Linked DNA regions of Lujinxingia vulgaris. The protein of the gene in region 1 interacts with the protein of each later gene in a pairwise test. Links are inferred from orthologs where the notes say so. Each region holds a gene or a part of one and is shown on either strand. Other genes may lie near its edges.

Region 1 (7,866 bases):
CTGCAGCTCTTCGCCGAGCGTTGCTTCGGGGAGGGCACGCCGATTCGTCTGCGCCCGAGCTTCTTCCCCTTCACCGAGCCCAGCGCCGAGGTCGACGTCGGCTGCATCTTCTGTCGCAGCCAGGGCTGCCGGGTGTGCAGTCACACCGGCTGGCTGGAGATCCTGGGCTCGGGCATGGTCGACCCCAACGTGCTTGAAGCCTCGGGCATCGATCCGCAGCGCTACAGCGGGTTTGCTTTTGGGCTCGGTGTGGAGCGGGTGGCGATGCTCAAGCTGGGCGTCAACGACATCCGGCTCTTCTACGAGAACGATCTTCGCTTTCTGGAGCAGTTCTGAGCAGGGTGCCCTCGTTAAGCGCGCCAACAGACGACTTTTTGAACGACGAGTAGACGATGAAAGTGAGCTTGAACTGGCTCAACCAGTGGGTGGAAATCGAAGATCTGGATGCCGACGAGCTGGCCTCTCGCCTGACGCTGGCCGGCCTGGAGGTCGAAGAGGTCGAGCGCATCGGCGAAGGCCAGGAGAAGATCGTGGTCGGCCGCATCGACGCGATCGAGGAGCACCCCAAAGCCGACCGGCTGGTGGTGTGTAAGGTCGACGCCGGTGAGGGGGAGCTGCGCCAGATCGTATGCGGCGCCAAAAACATGAAGGCCGGCGACTTTGTACCGGTGGCGCTCCCCGGCGCCGAGCCGCCCGGCATCGACTTTGCCATCGGCGCGCGAAAGGTCATGGGCGTTGCCTCGGCCGGGATGTTGTGCAGCGAGGAGGAACTCGACCTCGCCACCGAGAGCGAAGGACTGATGCTCCTCGACCGCAGCCTGCCTGTGGGCAAGCCCATCTTTGAAGCGCTGGGTCTTAAAGACGTGGTGCTGCATATCGGGCTGACGCCCAACCGCCCCGACTGCCTCAGCCACCGCGGTGTGGCGCGTGAGGTCGCCGCGCTCTACGGGCGTACGCTGCGCGCGGAACGCCTGCAGACGAGCGCGCCGGCGTGGGAAGGCGCCGGCGAGTCGATCGAGGGGGCCGCCGCCCTGGAGGTTGTCGATGTGGAGGGATGCCCGCGCTACACCGCGGCGGTGCTTGAGGGCGTCAAAGTCGGCCCGAGCCCCCTGTGGCTTCGCCAGCGCCTGGCTGCGCTGGGGATGCGCAGCGTCAACAACATCGTCGATGTGACCAACTACGTGCTCATGGATTTGGGCCAGCCCCTGCACGCCTTTGACCTCGATAAGCTCGAAGGTCAGCAGGTCGTGGTGCGACGCGCCGCCGCCGGGGAGACGATCGAGGCCATCGATCACAAGACCTATAAGCTCGATGAGGCCGATCTTGTGATCGCCGATGTATCGCGCCCGGTGGCAATCGCCGGCGTGATGGGCGGGGCTGAGAGCGAAGTCACCGAGGCCACCACGCGCATCCTGCTGGAGTGCGCCTACTTCGATCCGCGCTCGGTGCGCGTGACCGCCAAGCGCCACGGGCTGCACTCGGAGTCGAGCCACCGCTATGAGCGCGGCATCGATCCGGGGGCGATCGTCGATAACCTGGGAGAGGCGGTTGCGCTTCTTCTTCAGGCGCAGTCGCACCTTGAGGGCGATGCACCGGTCGTGCGCAGCGGCATTCTGGATGAAGGTCCGGGGGTTGAGGCTACGCCGGCGATCTCCCTTGGAAAAGATCGCGCCAACCAGGTGTTGGGCACCGATATTGAGCCCGCCCAGGTGCTCGCCTACCTCAAGAGTGTGGGCGTAGAACGGGTAGAGGAAGATGACCAGGGCTGGCGCTTCCGCGTGCCGACCTACCGCCCGGACCTCGAGCGCGGGATCGATCTCGTAGAAGAGATCGCGCGTTTGCACGGCTTCGATAAGATCGAAGCGACACTTCCCCGCGCGCTGATGGGGCACGCCCACCAGCTGCAGAAGGACACCGAGCGCGGCACGATCGTCTCGCGCGCCGAGCGCCGTGCGCTGAACTGGGTGCGCGATCTTCTGCTCAGCCAGGGCCTGCGCGAAGCGGTGAACTACAGCTTTATGGGAGAGGGCGATCTTGATCGTCTGCGCTTTGATGAAGACGACTCCCGGCGCCTTGCACCCCGGGTGGCCAATCCGCTAGTGCAGGATCAGGCGTTGATGCGCACCACGCTCATCCCCAGCCTGCTTAACAACCTCAAGGTCAACCGGGCGCAGCGCCGCCAGGATGTGGGGCTCTTTGAGATCGGTCGTCGCTACTTCATGACCGAGGAGCGCCGCACCCTGGGCATTGCCCTGACCGGTCGCAAGCGCACCCACTGGAGCGGTGAGGTGAGCTGGGACTTCTTCGACCTTAAGGGCATGGTCGAGGCGCTGGGGCAGGCGTTTGACGCTGCTGACGCGCAGTGGAGCAAGCCTCAGGTCGATGAACCCTACCTCCACCCGGGGGTGCAGGCGGTGTGGACGGTGGGCAACCAGCCGGTCGCGTTTATCGGGCAGCTGCATCCGGCGGTCGCGTCAAAAGAGGGGAGCGATCAGCCGATCTTTGTGGCCGAGGTCGACCTGGAGGCGTTGATCGAGGAGGGCGCACCGGTGCGCAAGTTCAGCGCGTCGGCTCGCTTCCCGGCGGTGGTGCGTGACTTCGCGCTGGTGGTCGATAATGAGGTGGCCTACGCGAAACTTGAAGACGCGATCGCCTCGCTCTGCGGCAGTGACGCTGGCTTCGGCGAGCTCTTTGAGAGTGTCGCGCTCTTCGACATTTACACCGGCCAGCCGATCCCCGAGGGCAAGCGTAGCCTCGCCATTAAGGTGACCTACCGCGCGCCCGATCGCACGCTGACGGAGGCCGAGATCGAGGCCGCCGACAACGCGCTGCTCGCGGCGGTGGAGTCCCAGACCGGGGCTCGTCTGCGATAAGTCACAAAAATCGTGTTTCCTAAGACGGGGCCTTGTCTTAGACTGGGCCCCGTCTTGTGATTTTGATGTCCCGGGTGGGGATCTTCCGGGAAGTTTTCGCAGCCCTGATCTGAGGGTTGCGTGCTGCGGCCGCGCCGACTACAAACCGGCCCGCTGCCGGAGTGTCTTACGTATCGATGTGAGGAGCTGTAAGAAGATGACGATTACCAAAGCCGATATTGTCGACACCGTCTACGAGAAGGTCGGGATCACCAAACGCGAGGCGTCGGACTACGTCGACACCATCTTCGAGGTGATGAAAGAGACCCTTGAAGATGGCGAGGAGATCAAGGTCAGCGGATTTGGCAAGTTTGAGGTGCGAGAGAAGGGCGAGCGCGTGGGACGTAACCCGCGCACGGGAATTGAGATCGTGATCCCGGAGCGTCGCGTGTTGCGCTTTAAGGTCAGCCAGGTGCTCAAGGATTCGATCAACGGCAAGCGTTGATCGCCGGAGTGTTGTAACGAGCCTTGAGATTCGATTTCGCTGACTACCAGATGAGCACTGAGCCCATGACCCAGACCTCCGAGAAGACCTCGCCGGCGATGATTGAGCTGCCTGAGAAGACCTATTTTAAGATTGGCGAGGTCGCCAAGCTGCTTGACGTGGAGCCTTACGTGCTGCGCTACTGGGAGACGGAGTTCGACACTCTGGAGCCGGAGAAGACCAAGAGCGGTCAGCGGGTCTATCAGCGTCACGACATTGAGCATTTGCTGGAGATCAAAGAGCTTCTCTACGTGGAGATGTTCACGATCGCCGGGGCGCGGCGGCAGCTGGAGCGCGGGGCGTCGGTGCGTCTTTCGGGCTCGGCCAGCGGGCCTGCCGGCAGCGTGGTAAGCGCGGATGAGGAGCTTCTCGAGGAGTTGACTCAGGCGCGCCGCGAGCTCGCCGAGGCGCAGCATGCGCTGCAGGAGGCCCGGGAGTCGCAGGACTTTGAGCAGCAGCGTCTGCTCAAAGCGCATCGCGCGTTGGAGCAAGAGCGCGACGCGCTGGGCGAAGAGCTCGGTGAGGCTCGTGCGCAGCTTGCCGCAACCCCGGTCGGGGACGCTGAAGAGACGCTTCGCCTGGAGCAGGAGGTCGAGGCGCTGCGTGAGGAGCTCGCGCGGGAACGCCGTCGCCACGATGAAGTGGCTGAGGCCGGGCGGCGTATTGCCGAGGAGCGGGAGCAGCGCCGTCGCCGCGTGCTCTCGCAGATGCGACGCGAAGTCGATTCGCTCGCAGTGCTTGCGGACGTCAACCGTTCGCGGCGTTAATCGCCACCTTACGTCCAGGCCGGCTCCCTCCGTGGGGCCGGCGCGTTACCAGTCACATCTTGAGGGGGAAGAAGCGTCCCGGGCTACGCGTTGAGCCGGATGAGGCGCCTCGCTGCGCTCTGCCCCCGGTCTATGAAAAGTTTTCATAGCGGGGTCAACGATCCTCAGCGCTTCGGATGAAGTGGAGTAGCAAACCCCCGATAGGTGAAACGTTGCTCCGCATCGCGGATGCCTCATGTGTCATGGCCGCGGCGGGTAAGTCTTTGCCGTGGCTAGCGAAAGCGCCATCCAAAATCAACATCTGTTGTTGGTATAAGATGTGCATGAGTGTGGAGGGCCGGCTCGGTGTGGAGCGGGTACTCTTCTGAGTCTGTCGAACGCAAGGGCTGCTACCATGACCAATCTCGAACAGGCCTCCAATGCCAGGCGCGGGGACACGATGACCGAAACTGAGGACGACTTCATCGCCCAGCGGCGACAGAAGCGGACAGAACGCAAACGAACCCAGTCGGTCGAAGACTTCCGCGATCTCGATCCGGTGAAGATGTATCTGCGAGGCATCGGCCAGGTCAGCCTTCTGACCCGGGAGGGCGAAGTTGCCGTGGCCAAGGAGATTGAGGCCGGCCGCGAGATTGTCTTCGAGGTGCTGGTGAACACGCCGGCGGCCATCGAGATGATCCTGGCCGTGCCGGATCGTCTTCGCGCCGGGACGGCGAGGGCGCGCGAGGTTTTTGACGAGTACGAGCCCAGTGGCGAGGACAGCGACGCGCCGGTGGCCCCCGAGGTCTTTGAGCGCTTTGATAAGTTGCGGCGCACCTGGCGTGCGCTGGAGCGCAAAGATGCCGAGCTCGCCCGCGCCCGGGAGAAGGGAGAGGCCGAGGCGATCAAAAAGGCCGAGCAGGCCCGCAAGCGCGCGCACACCCGGATGGTGAAAGCGGTGGAGGGCTGTCTGCTCTCGCAGCGCTTTATCCACGAGATCGTCGATAACTTTAAAGGCGCCGTCGATAACATCGACCGCTGTGAGCGTCGCCTTCACCGCTACGCGCAGCGCGCCGGCGTGCGGCGCGAGAAGATGGACGCCTGGCGGGAGCTGTACCGTGCGGGTGAGCGTCCGAACTTTGAGAAAGAGCGCATTCACGCTTCCATCGCCGCCGAGATGGATCAGGCGCTGGAGCAGTCGGTGGCGATCATCGACAGCATCGAGCATGAGCTGGGCATGTCGCAGGATGTCTTGCGCCAGACCGTGCGAGACATCGAGCGTGGCGAGCGCCGCGCTGAGCGCGGCAAGAGCGAGATGATCCGCGCCAACCTGCGCCTGGTCGTCTCCATCGCCAAAAAGTACGTCAACCGCGGCATGCATTTCCTGGATCTTATACAGGAGGGCAACATCGGGCTGATGCGCGCGGTTGAGAAGTTCGAGTACCAGCGCGGTCACAAGTTCTCGACCTATGCCACCTGGTGGATTCGCCAGGCGATCACGCGCGCCATTGCCGACCAGGCGCGCACCATCCGCATCCCGGTGCACCTGATTGAGACGATCAACCGGATTCTGCGCACCTCCCGCCAGCTGGAGCAGGAGCTGGGGCGAGAGCCGGAGGCCGAGGAGATCGCCGAGAAGCTGGAGATGTCGGTTGAGGCGGTGCGCCGCGCGATGAAGATCTCACGTCATCCGGTGAGCCTGGAGACGCCGGTGGGCGACGATGAAGACAGCCAGCTGAGCGACTTCATCGAAGACATTAACTCGCCAAGCCCGATGGATGAGGCGGAGACGCGTAACCTGCGCGAGCAGACCCTGGAGCTTCTGGCGACGCTGACGCCGCGAGAGGAGAAGATCCTGCGTATGCGCTTCGGCATTGGCGAGAAGAGTGACCACACGCTCGAAGAGGTCGGCCAGGACTTCAACCTCACCCGCGAGCGTATCCGTCAGATCGAGGCCAAGGCGCTCGAGAAGCTGCGCGTGCCCAACCGCGCCGACTCGCTTAAGCCCTTCCACGAGAGCTGAGAGATTTTTTGACACCTCCCCACCCTCTGTAACACTTCGGGCAGGAGCTCCCATGGACGGGAGCGCCACCTGAAGTGCACCAGGGAGGGTGTCATGACCAGCCACATTCGCCGCGCGCCCGGCGCGCCGACCTCGCAGCCCCAGGCTACGCTAAGTTACGGCCAGCATTTCGGCCCCTACGTGATCACCGGTTTTGCCGGCAGCGGGGCGACCAGCTACGTCTACAAAGCCAGGCGACGCGACCGCTTTGAGCCGGTGGCTATCAAGGTGCTGCACCCTCATCTGGTCGCCGACGCGACCAAGCGCCTGAAGTTCTATCAGGAAGCGCGCATCATGATGCGCATGCAGCACCCCAACGTGGCGCGTTTTCACGAGATTATTGAAGACGGCGATACGCTGGCTTTCGTGATGGAGTACATCGACGGTCACACCCTGGAGCACTGGCGCGCGCTGCACAGCGAGCAGCTCGATGAGGCGACGCTCGGGTGTGTCTTTGTCGATGTGTTGCGTGGGCTGACCGCCGCGCATCGCCAGGGGGTGGTGCACCGCGATATGAAGCCGGCCAATGTGATGATCGCGCAGATTGAGGGGCGCTACACCGCCAAGATCATCGATTTTGGGGTGGCGCGTTTCATCGAAGATCCGCTCAGCGAGAGCGAGCGCACCAAGATCGTCGGCACCGCCGCCTACATCTCGCCGGAAGAAGTCGTGAACCCGGAAGACGTCTGCCTGGCCAGCGATATCTACAGCCTGGGGGTGATGCTCTATGAGGCGGCCTGTGGCCGGCGTCCCTTTGAGGGGATGGAGGTTCGCGAGCTGATGGAGGCCCACGCGCGTCGCGCGCCGGACCGTCCGCGTCAGCTCAACCCGGGGCTCTCCGGTGGGTTTGAGGCGGTGATTTTGCGCACGCTGGAGAAGCGCCCGGACTCGCGCTTTGGCTCGGCCGCCGAGATGATCGGCGCCATTGAGATGGCTCTGCAGGGGGCCTATGAGCTTGAGCAGGCACCGATGCCCGGCAGCGGGGAGGGGGAGGAGCCGACCGCGGAGTGGACGCGGGTGGCGACCGAAGTTGCGCAGCAGAGCCGACGACGCAGCGTGGGGGCCTGGCTGCGACGCTGCGTGGAGGCGGCCGTCTCGCATCTGAGCTCGGAGCCCTCCCACGACGATCCGGTGCATTTTGCGCGCCGACCGGCAGACGCGGTGATGCCCTTTCGCTGAGCGTGTATGACACGCTGCGACACGTTCTTGACACAGAAGGTCAGATTCGTAAGGTACGCTGGTACGTTTCTGGCGAGCTATAGGATCGGAGCAGGTTGCGCTGCCCGCCAACAACACCCTGGTTGTTGCATGTGTTTCCGCTGATCCCGGCTTTGGCTAAGAATCACGTGTTGGCCTTGTCCTCCTTGGTGGAGGGCTCAGCCGTAGTGTCCGGGCAAGGACGAGTCGCACCCTGAAAGCGCTTGTTTATGACGCGGGCACGCAACGCAACCCGTTTGGTTTGAGGAGAGAGTAGTGATGATGAGCAAGAAGAAGAGCATGTTGCGCAATGGCATCCTGGCCGGTCTGGCCACGATGTTCATGGCGTTTGGTGTGGGCTGTGGCGAAGACGAGCAGGACAGCCAGTGCACTGAAGATCAGGCCTACCTTGTGATCGGGTCGAACCCGGCACAGTGCTACGACACGTGCGAAGTTGTTGCAGGT
Region 2 (7,863 bases), on another replicon or contig:
AGCACGTCGTTGGCCGCGTTGAAATCGCCCAGGCGCAGGTAGGTCAGGCCGTCACGAAAGTAGATATCGCCCATGGCCGCAGCGTCCGGATCGACGCCGGGCACCTCCACACGCGCCGGTGCAGCGGCGGGCTTGTTCGAGGGCGGCTCCTGCTGCTGGTGCGACTGAATCTCGACGACCGCCCGGCCGATGGCCCGGCGAATATCGAGCGCCTTGCGCGTCAGGTCCATATCGCCCAGACGCTGGAAGTTCTCGGCGCGGTAGAAACGTTCGTAGCGCTCGTAGCGGCTGCGCACCTCTTCCATCTCGGAGCCCGGCGCCAGGTTGAGCACGACATAGGGATCGCCTGTGCTCTGAATGCGCTCGTAGTCCTCATGCACAATCGTCTGGATGCGGCCCAGGCGGCTGGCGCGGTCGTCGCTTTCGTCGGGATTACCCATGAAAATGCACTTTTAATCTGGACGGAAGTGTGTTTTGAGTCCGGAAAAGTCGTCGCTGGCGAGTGTAGCAGGAAGAGCGCCCGGCACAAAGGTTGTGGCAGGGAGAACGATGAGTATCGATGCAAAAAAAGAGCGCGTGACCCTCGACGTCTGGGCTCGCCATGAAGACGACGTGGCGCTGGACGATGTGGAGGCCTACGACTACGCCCTGCCCCCCGAACTTATTGCCGAGACGCCCGCCGAGCGCCGCGAGCACTCTCGCCTCCTGGTCTACGAGCGCGCGGGTGAGCGCCTTACGCATACGCGTTTTGATGCGATCGTCGACCATCTGCGTCCGGGGGACCTGCTGATCTTCAATGATACGAGGGTGGTGCCGGCGCGGCTGGAGGCTTTTAAAGAGACAGGCGGGCGCGTGGAGCTTCTGGCGCTGGAGGTGGAGCAGCCCGGCGGAGAGCATCGCTGGAGCGAGCCGGCCGCTGGACAGCTTCAGATGCGCTGCATGACGCGGAGCTCCAAGCCGCTTCGCACCGGTATGACGCTGACGGTTCGCGCCGGTGATGACGCCTTTCCGGTGGAACTTCTGGAGGTGGCGCCCGGCCGCGCGCTCGTCGCCGTGGACTCGTCCGGGAGCGCGCTGGCCTTTCTGGAGCGTTTCGGGCGCATTCCCCTTCCTCCTTATATCGAACAGCGCCGTCGAGAGTCCGAGGTCGATGTGGCCATCGACGACAGCGTGCGCTACCAGACGGTGCTTGCCAGTGAGCCCGGCGCGGTGGCCGCGCCGACGGCGGGACTTCACTTCTCTGAAGTTTTACTTGAAGGACTGGAGGCTCGCGGCGTGGAGCGCGCTACGCTTACGCTGACCGTGGGGCCCGGCACCTTTAAACCGGTGACCAGCGATACGCTCGATGAGCACCCCATGCATGCCGAGGCCTACCGAATCCCCGAGGGGCTTAAAGCAAAGGTTGAGGGTTGCAAGGCGCGCGGTGGCCGTGTGATCGCCGTGGGCACCACCTCCGCGCGCGCTCTGGAGGCCGAAGCCCGCCGCGAGGAGCCCCTTCTGCCCGGGTGGCGACAGACCGATATCTTTTTGCGCCCGGGCGACTCGTTGCGGCTCTGCGATGGTCTGATCACCAACTTCCATCTCCCCCGCTCTACGCTGCTCGCGCTGGTGACGGCCTTTGTCGGCTATCCGGCGGTGCGACGCATCTACAACGAGGCGGTCGCCGGCGGATATCGATTCTACAGCTACGGCGACAGCTCTCTGCTGCTCTGATCCCCCCTGCCCGCTCGGGCTGAAAGGACCCCATTTATGACGTCGATCGCCAACAGTGTACGTTGCGAGACTTTTTCATTCAGGGAGGTGGCGCGAGACGGCGCGGCACGCGCCGGCGAGTTGCAGCTGACCCACGGCACGGTCCAGACGCCGATTTTTATGCCGGTGGGCACCGTGGGCACGGTCAAAGCGATGCGCCCCGATGAGCTCGCCAGCCAGGTGGAGGCTCAGATCATTCTGGGCAACACCTACCACCTCTACCTTCGGCCGGGCCTCGACGTGGTGCGCGCCCACGGGGGGCTCCATAAGATGATGGGCTGGGACCGGCCGATCCTTACCGACTCGGGGGGCTACCAGGTCTTCAGCCTTAAAGATCTGCGCAAGATCCGCGAGGAAGGCGTGGAGTTTCAGGATCATATCTCCGGGTCCTACCACCTCTTTACGCCGGAGAAGGTCATCGAGATCCAGGAGACCCTGGGGAGCGATATCATGATGGCTTTTGACGAGTGTCCGCCTGCCGGCGCCGATGAGCACTACATGCGCGAGTCGATGGCGCGCACCACCCGCTGGGAGAAGCGCTGCCTGGAGGCGCGCACGCGAACCGACTGCGCGCTCTTTGGTATCGGCCAGGGAGGCACCAGCGAGAAGCTACGGCGCGAGCACCTCGAAGAGCTCGGGCCCCTTCCCTTTGAGGGCATGGCCATCGGAGGCCTGAGCGTGGGTGAGGAAACCCAGGCGATGTACGACACCGTCGAGTTCACCACGCCGATGATGCCCGATGAGAAGCCTAAATATCTGATGGGCGTCGGAAAGCCCGAAGACCTGGTGGAGTGCATCGCGCGCGGCATCGATATGTTCGACTGTGTGATCCCCACCCGCAACGCCCGCAACGGCCAGTGCTTCACCAGCCGCGGGGTCGTCGTGGTGCGAAACGCGGTACATAAAGAAGATCTGCGCCCGCTGGACCCAGATTGCGACTGCTACACCTGCCGAAACTTCACGCGCGCCTACCTGCGTCACCTCCTCAAGAGCGGAGAGATGCTCGGGCCGCAGCTCTGCACCCTGCACAATCTGCGCTACTTTTTGACGCTGGTCGGGCAGGCCCGCGAGGCGATCGTCGAGGGTCGTTTTGAGGCCTTCCGCAAGCGCTTCCATGAACTGCAGGCCGAGGGAGGCTCGCGCTGAAGGCGGCGTAAACGCCCCGGCCTGCGCACCCGACGCCGCGCCAGAGCCTGCGCCGGCGCGCGCTTGACCCGCCCCCGGAAGGCTGCTAATTCACAGCGTCCTTGCGAGCCGGAGAAAATGCCCTTTTGCTGCTGCCGGGAAATAAAACCCTCGCTGCGCCGGGCTATGGCCTCGCCAGCGAATCTGGCTCGAACCTTTCATCTCTCTCTGCGGTCTGGAGACCTCGCCAATCATGCAAAGCCCCCAACTCGTGATACTCGCACAGGCGGCCGGTGCGCCGAACCCGATGATGAACCTGGTCTTTATCGGCCTGATGGTGCTGATTTTCTGGTTCATCGTGCTCCGCCCCCAGGCCAAAGAGGCCAAAGCCCACCGCGATTTTGTCTCGGGGTTGAAGGCCGGCGATGAGGTCATCTCCGCCGGCGGGCTCTACGGCAAGGTGGTGAGCATCGACGGCGCCATCGCCCATGTGGAGCTGACCCGGGGCACCAAGGTTCGCTTCGACCGCAATAAGTTGCACCCGATCCCGGGTAGCGCCGTGACCGTTGGCGACCCCGAGCCCGAACAGAAGAAGAAAGACGACTGATTTGGCGGCGTCGCCTGACGCCTGCCCCAAGAATGTGTCCGGGCCCTCTACGATGCGGGGTCCGGCTCGCGAATTGACGACAGAGCGCGCTTTGCCGCCCGGGCCAGGATGGCCCGGCGCTGGCCGCGCGCTCGAACGGAGTTTCGGTTTTATGAAGAGCTCACTGTACCGCTGGGGAGTTGTTGTCGTGGCCTTTCTGGTCGCGCTCTACGTGCTGACCCCCACGATCATCGACTGGTCCGATGGCAAACTCGACGGCGCCCCGGGAAGCACCGATGGCGTCGCCTCGATGTTCCTGGAGACCAATGAAGCTACCGGCCAGGTGACCTGGGAGGGCATCCAGCCCCTGACGCTGGGCCTCGACCTCCAGGGCGGGCTGCTTCTGCAGTACCACGTCTATGTCGACCGCGCCGTCCAGGACCGCCTCACGCGTATGGCCTCCGACCTCGAAGAGCGTCTGGCTCAGGAGAAGGAAGGCATTGAGGTGGAGGCCAATCACCCCCCGGGTGAGACCTACATCGATGTCACGCTGGGAGAGTCGGCCGACAAGGATCTCTTCACCGAAGAGTTCATGGGCTTCTTCCCCAGCATGCTGCTGACCGACACGGGCAGCAACACGATGCGCCTGGAGATGGACCCGAACTACATCGACGAGACCAAAGATTTCGCGGTGACCCAGGCCATCGAGACCATCCGCTCGCGTATTGACGCGCTGGGTGTGGCCGAGCCTTCCATCACCCGCCAGGGCATGAGCGACATCGTCATTCAGCTCCCGGGCATCCAGGAAGAGAACATCGAGCGCGCCAAGGAGCTCATCGGTCAGACCGCGCAGCTTCGCTTCCAGATGGTCGACGACGATGGCACCAACCAGTACTTCGGCCAGTTCCGCGGCCAGCTCCCCGCGGGCTTTGCGCTTCGCAGCATCGACGGCGGCTACTTCTCGGTGACTCACCAGAGCAAGGACGCGCTCAAGGAGTTCTTCGCCGGCCGCGCTCCCGACGACCGCGCCATCGGCTACCAGTTCCACCCGGTCTACATCGACCGCGAGAACGGCGTCATCGATGAGCAGCAGTCCTACTGGAAGACCTACCTGGTCTACCGCGAGGCGGAGCTGACCGGCGACTACATCCAGGATGCCCGCGTGGCGGTCGACCAGCAGTTCAACCGCCCCTACGTCTCGCTGAACTTCGACGCCAAGGGCGCCGAGCTCTTCGGGAACACCACCACCGAGTACACCGGCCAGCGTTTCGCCATCATGATGGACGACGAGGTCAACAGCGCTCCGGTGATCAACGAGCCGATCCTCGGCGGTCGCGCCCAGATCACGCTCGGCTCGATGCAGTCCTACTCCGAGATTCAGCAGGAGGCGCAGGATCTCGTCATCGCGCTTCGCCACGGTGCGCTCCCCGCGCCGATCGAGCGCCAGTTTGAGACGATCGTCGGCCCGACCCTCGGTCAGGACTCGATTGACTCCTCGATGCGCGCTTTGATGGTGGGCAGCATCCTGGTCATCCTCTTTATGCTCATCTACTACCGCCGCAGCGGCTTCATCTCGACGATCGCGCTGACGCTCAACCTGGTGCTGATCATGGCCGGCCTGGCCGCCATCGGCGCCACGCTGACCCTTCCGGGCATCGCCGGCATCATTCTGACCGTCGGTATGGCCGTCGACGCCAACGTCATCATCTACGAGCGTATTCGCGAGGAGCTGGTGGTGCGTAAGAAACCCATTCGGGTGGCGGTCAAGGAGGGCTTTGATCTGGCCTTCTCGGCGGTTCTCGATGCCAACATCACCACCGGTATCGCCGCGCTGGTTCTGTTGCAGTACGGCACCGGCCCGATTCGCGGTTTTGCTATCACCCTGCTCATCGGGATCGTCTCGACGCTCTTCACCGCCGTCTACGTGACGCGCATCCTCTTTGACGACTGGATGGCGCATAGCAAGAAAGACACGCTGAGCATCTGAGCGAGACCCCTAATTACCCGAACGCGCGAACGCGTCGCCGGCCGGTCATCACGACTCGCCGGCGGCGCCCTCGAATAGCAGTGAGATACTCATGAAGATGTTGCAAATTTACCCCTACGATGCGCAGAACGACATCATCGGGAAGCGCAAAATCACCGGGATCGTGTCGATCATTCTCATGATCGCGAGCCTGGTGCTGCTGGTCACCGTCGGCCCCAAATGGGGCATCGACTTTCGCGGCGGCACCGAGCTGATCATCAAGGTCGACCCCAGCGTCACCGACGATGAGGTGCGTGACGCCGCCGCCAGCATCGGGCTGACTGACGCCTCGGTGCAGCGTTACGGTGCCGAGAGCGAGGGTCGCTTTATGATCCAGACCCAGGAAGTCTCGGTGGTCGATGAGGTCAAGGTCGAAGAGATCCGCAACGCGATGGAAGCGCTGGGCGACCTCGACGCCGCGCTCTGGAACGATGAGCAGCCCGACCGCATGGACCTTCGCTTCAGCGCCCAGAAAGACACCGCGCAGATCGAGGAGGCCATCCTGGCCACCGGCCTCTCGCAGGTGACGGTGCAGACTGCCGGTCAGGCCGAAGAGGCCTTCTACACGGTGCGCTTCCAGGACCTTCAGAACATTATTCGCGAAGGGTTCGCGGCGGCGTTCGGCGAAAAATTCACCGAAGCCGGCGGCCTGGAGCGCCTGGAGACGGTCGGCCCGCGCGCCGGTGAGCAGCTGCGTAACAGCGGTCTGGTCTCGATCATCGTCGCCCTGCTGGCGATCCTCGTCTACATCTGGTTCCGCTTTGACATCCGCTACTCCCCGGGCGCGGTCGGCGCGCTGGCGCACGACGTGACGATTGCCCTGGGCATGTTCGTTTTGCTGCAGATCGAGATCAGCCTGCCGATCATCGCCGCCGTACTCACCATCATCGGTTATTCGCTCAACGACACCATCGTGCTCTTTGACCGCATCCGCGAAGACCTCGACAGCGCCGGCACCAAGCCCCTGATCGAGGTCGTCAACGACGCGATGAATGAGACGCTCAGCCGTACCCTGATCACCTCGCTGACCACGCTGCTGGCGGTCACCATGATCGCGATTATCGGCACCGGCCTGATTCAGGATTTCGCCGTCGCGCTGATCATCGGCATCGTCGTCGGTACCTACTCCTCGATCTTCATCGCCGCGCCTTTGATGGTGCGCATGGACGGCTACCTCAAGGAGCGTCGCAAGGCTCAGGCGCTGCTCGATAAGGCCGACGCCGACCAGGGTGCCAGCGTGTGAACGCAGCCCTGACGCGTTGACGCAAGACGCTTAAGAGCCCCGCGGCGCCCGCCGCGGGGCTCTTTTTTTGAGCAGTAGGCCGCCCCCTCTCCTCTGCGCGGTGAATGACGTTGGGGGGAAACTTTGTTAGGCTCACCGTCGCCCGGCGCGCCCTTTTGACGAACGACCCCGCGCGCCCTTGTATTGCGCCAGACGCAGGCCCAACGACCATGGAACAGACCTCCCCCGAATGGGTTGTAACCCGAGCTCAAGACGTCAGCGCCGAGACGCTGGCCGGAGAGCTTGGCGTGCACCCGCTGACCGCACGCATTCTCTTGCAGCGCGGCATTGGCGACGTCGACCAGGCCGCGCGCTTCTTGAACCCCTCGCTCAAACAGATGGCCGACCCTTTTGGCATGAAGGGCATGGAAGAGGCCGTCGTCGAGGTGCTCACCGCCATCGATCGGGGTGAACGCATCATGATCCACGGCGACTACGACGTCGACGGGGTCTGCAGCGTCGCCCTGCTCTACCAGTTTCTGCGCCAGCTCGGCGCCCAGGTCGAGTACACCATCCCCCAGCGCGATCAGGACGGCTACGGGCTCAACGCGCGCAGCGTGCGCCGCTTTGCCGAGGCGGGTATCTCGCTGATCATCACGACCGACTGCGGCGTCTCCAACGTCGAGGAGATTCGGCTGGCCCGGGAGCTGGGCTTGCGCGTGGTGGTGGTCGATCACCACACCGTGCCGCCGGTGCTTCCGCCGGCCAACGCGATTCTGAACCCCCTGCAGCCCGGCTGCGGCTTCGCCTTCAAACAGCTCGCTGCGGTGGGGGTGACCTTCTGCCTTGTGGTGGCGCTGCGCTCGACCCTTCGCGACCACGGGGTATTTCGTCACATCCCGGAGCCGGACGTGCGCGAGTACCTGGATCTCGTGGCGCTGGGCACGGTGGCCGACGTGGTGCCGCTGGTGGATCTCAACCGCATCTTTGTGCGCCACGGCCTCGACGTGCTGGGCGGGCGACGACGCGCCGGGATCTCGGCCTTGATGGAGCGCGCCCGCGTCGACCAGGGGCCGATCTCTCCGCAGACGATCAGCTTTCGGCTGGCCCCGCGTCTTAACGCTGCCGGTCGCATGGGCGACGCCTCGATCT

Evidence for each region.
Region 2: the proteins of pheT (region 1) and secD interact in binary tests that used the Escherichia coli proteins (3 or more experiments, as listed by UniProt). The link is inferred for Lujinxingia vulgaris from one-to-one orthologs.

Annotation. Positions count from the first base shown.
Region 1 is NZ_VOSM01000001.1:571,052-578,917, forward strand. Bases 1-3,132 are described here. They hold pheT (phenylalanine--tRNA ligase subunit beta), read left to right. Parts: upstream 1-392; coding sequence 393-2,873; downstream 2,874-3,132. Other genes in these bases: pheS (phenylalanine--tRNA ligase subunit alpha), read left to right, coding at 1-336; FRC98_RS02310 (integration host factor subunit alpha), read left to right, coding at 3,076-3,132. Also shown: more of FRC98_RS02310, read left to right, coding at 3,133-3,357; FRC98_RS21220 (MerR family transcriptional regulator), read left to right, coding at 3,408-4,163; RNA polymerase sigma factor RpoD, read left to right, coding at 4,603-6,165; FRC98_RS02325 (serine/threonine protein kinase), read left to right, coding at 6,259-7,383; FRC98_RS02330 (hypothetical protein), read left to right, coding at 7,681-7,866.
Region 2 is NZ_VOSM01000003.1:346,126-353,988, forward strand. What follows is about bases 3,094-6,042. They hold secD (protein translocase subunit SecD), read left to right. Parts: upstream 3,094-3,635; coding sequence 3,636-5,450; downstream 5,451-6,042. Other genes in these bases: yajC (preprotein translocase subunit YajC), read left to right, coding at 3,131-3,484; secF (protein translocase subunit SecF), read left to right, coding at 5,542-6,042. In the rest of the region: FRC98_RS08450 (tetratricopeptide repeat protein), read right to left, coding at 1-440; tRNA preQ1(34) S-adenosylmethionine ribosyltransferase-isomerase QueA, read left to right, coding at 550-1,713; tRNA guanosine(34) transglycosylase Tgt, read left to right, coding at 1,750-2,898; more of secF, read left to right, coding at 6,043-6,732; single-stranded-DNA-specific exonuclease RecJ, read left to right, coding at 6,942-7,863. UniProt on the Escherichia coli protein: Part of the Sec protein translocase complex. Interacts with the SecYEG preprotein conducting channel. SecDF uses the proton motive force (PMF) to complete protein translocation after the ATP-dependent function of SecA.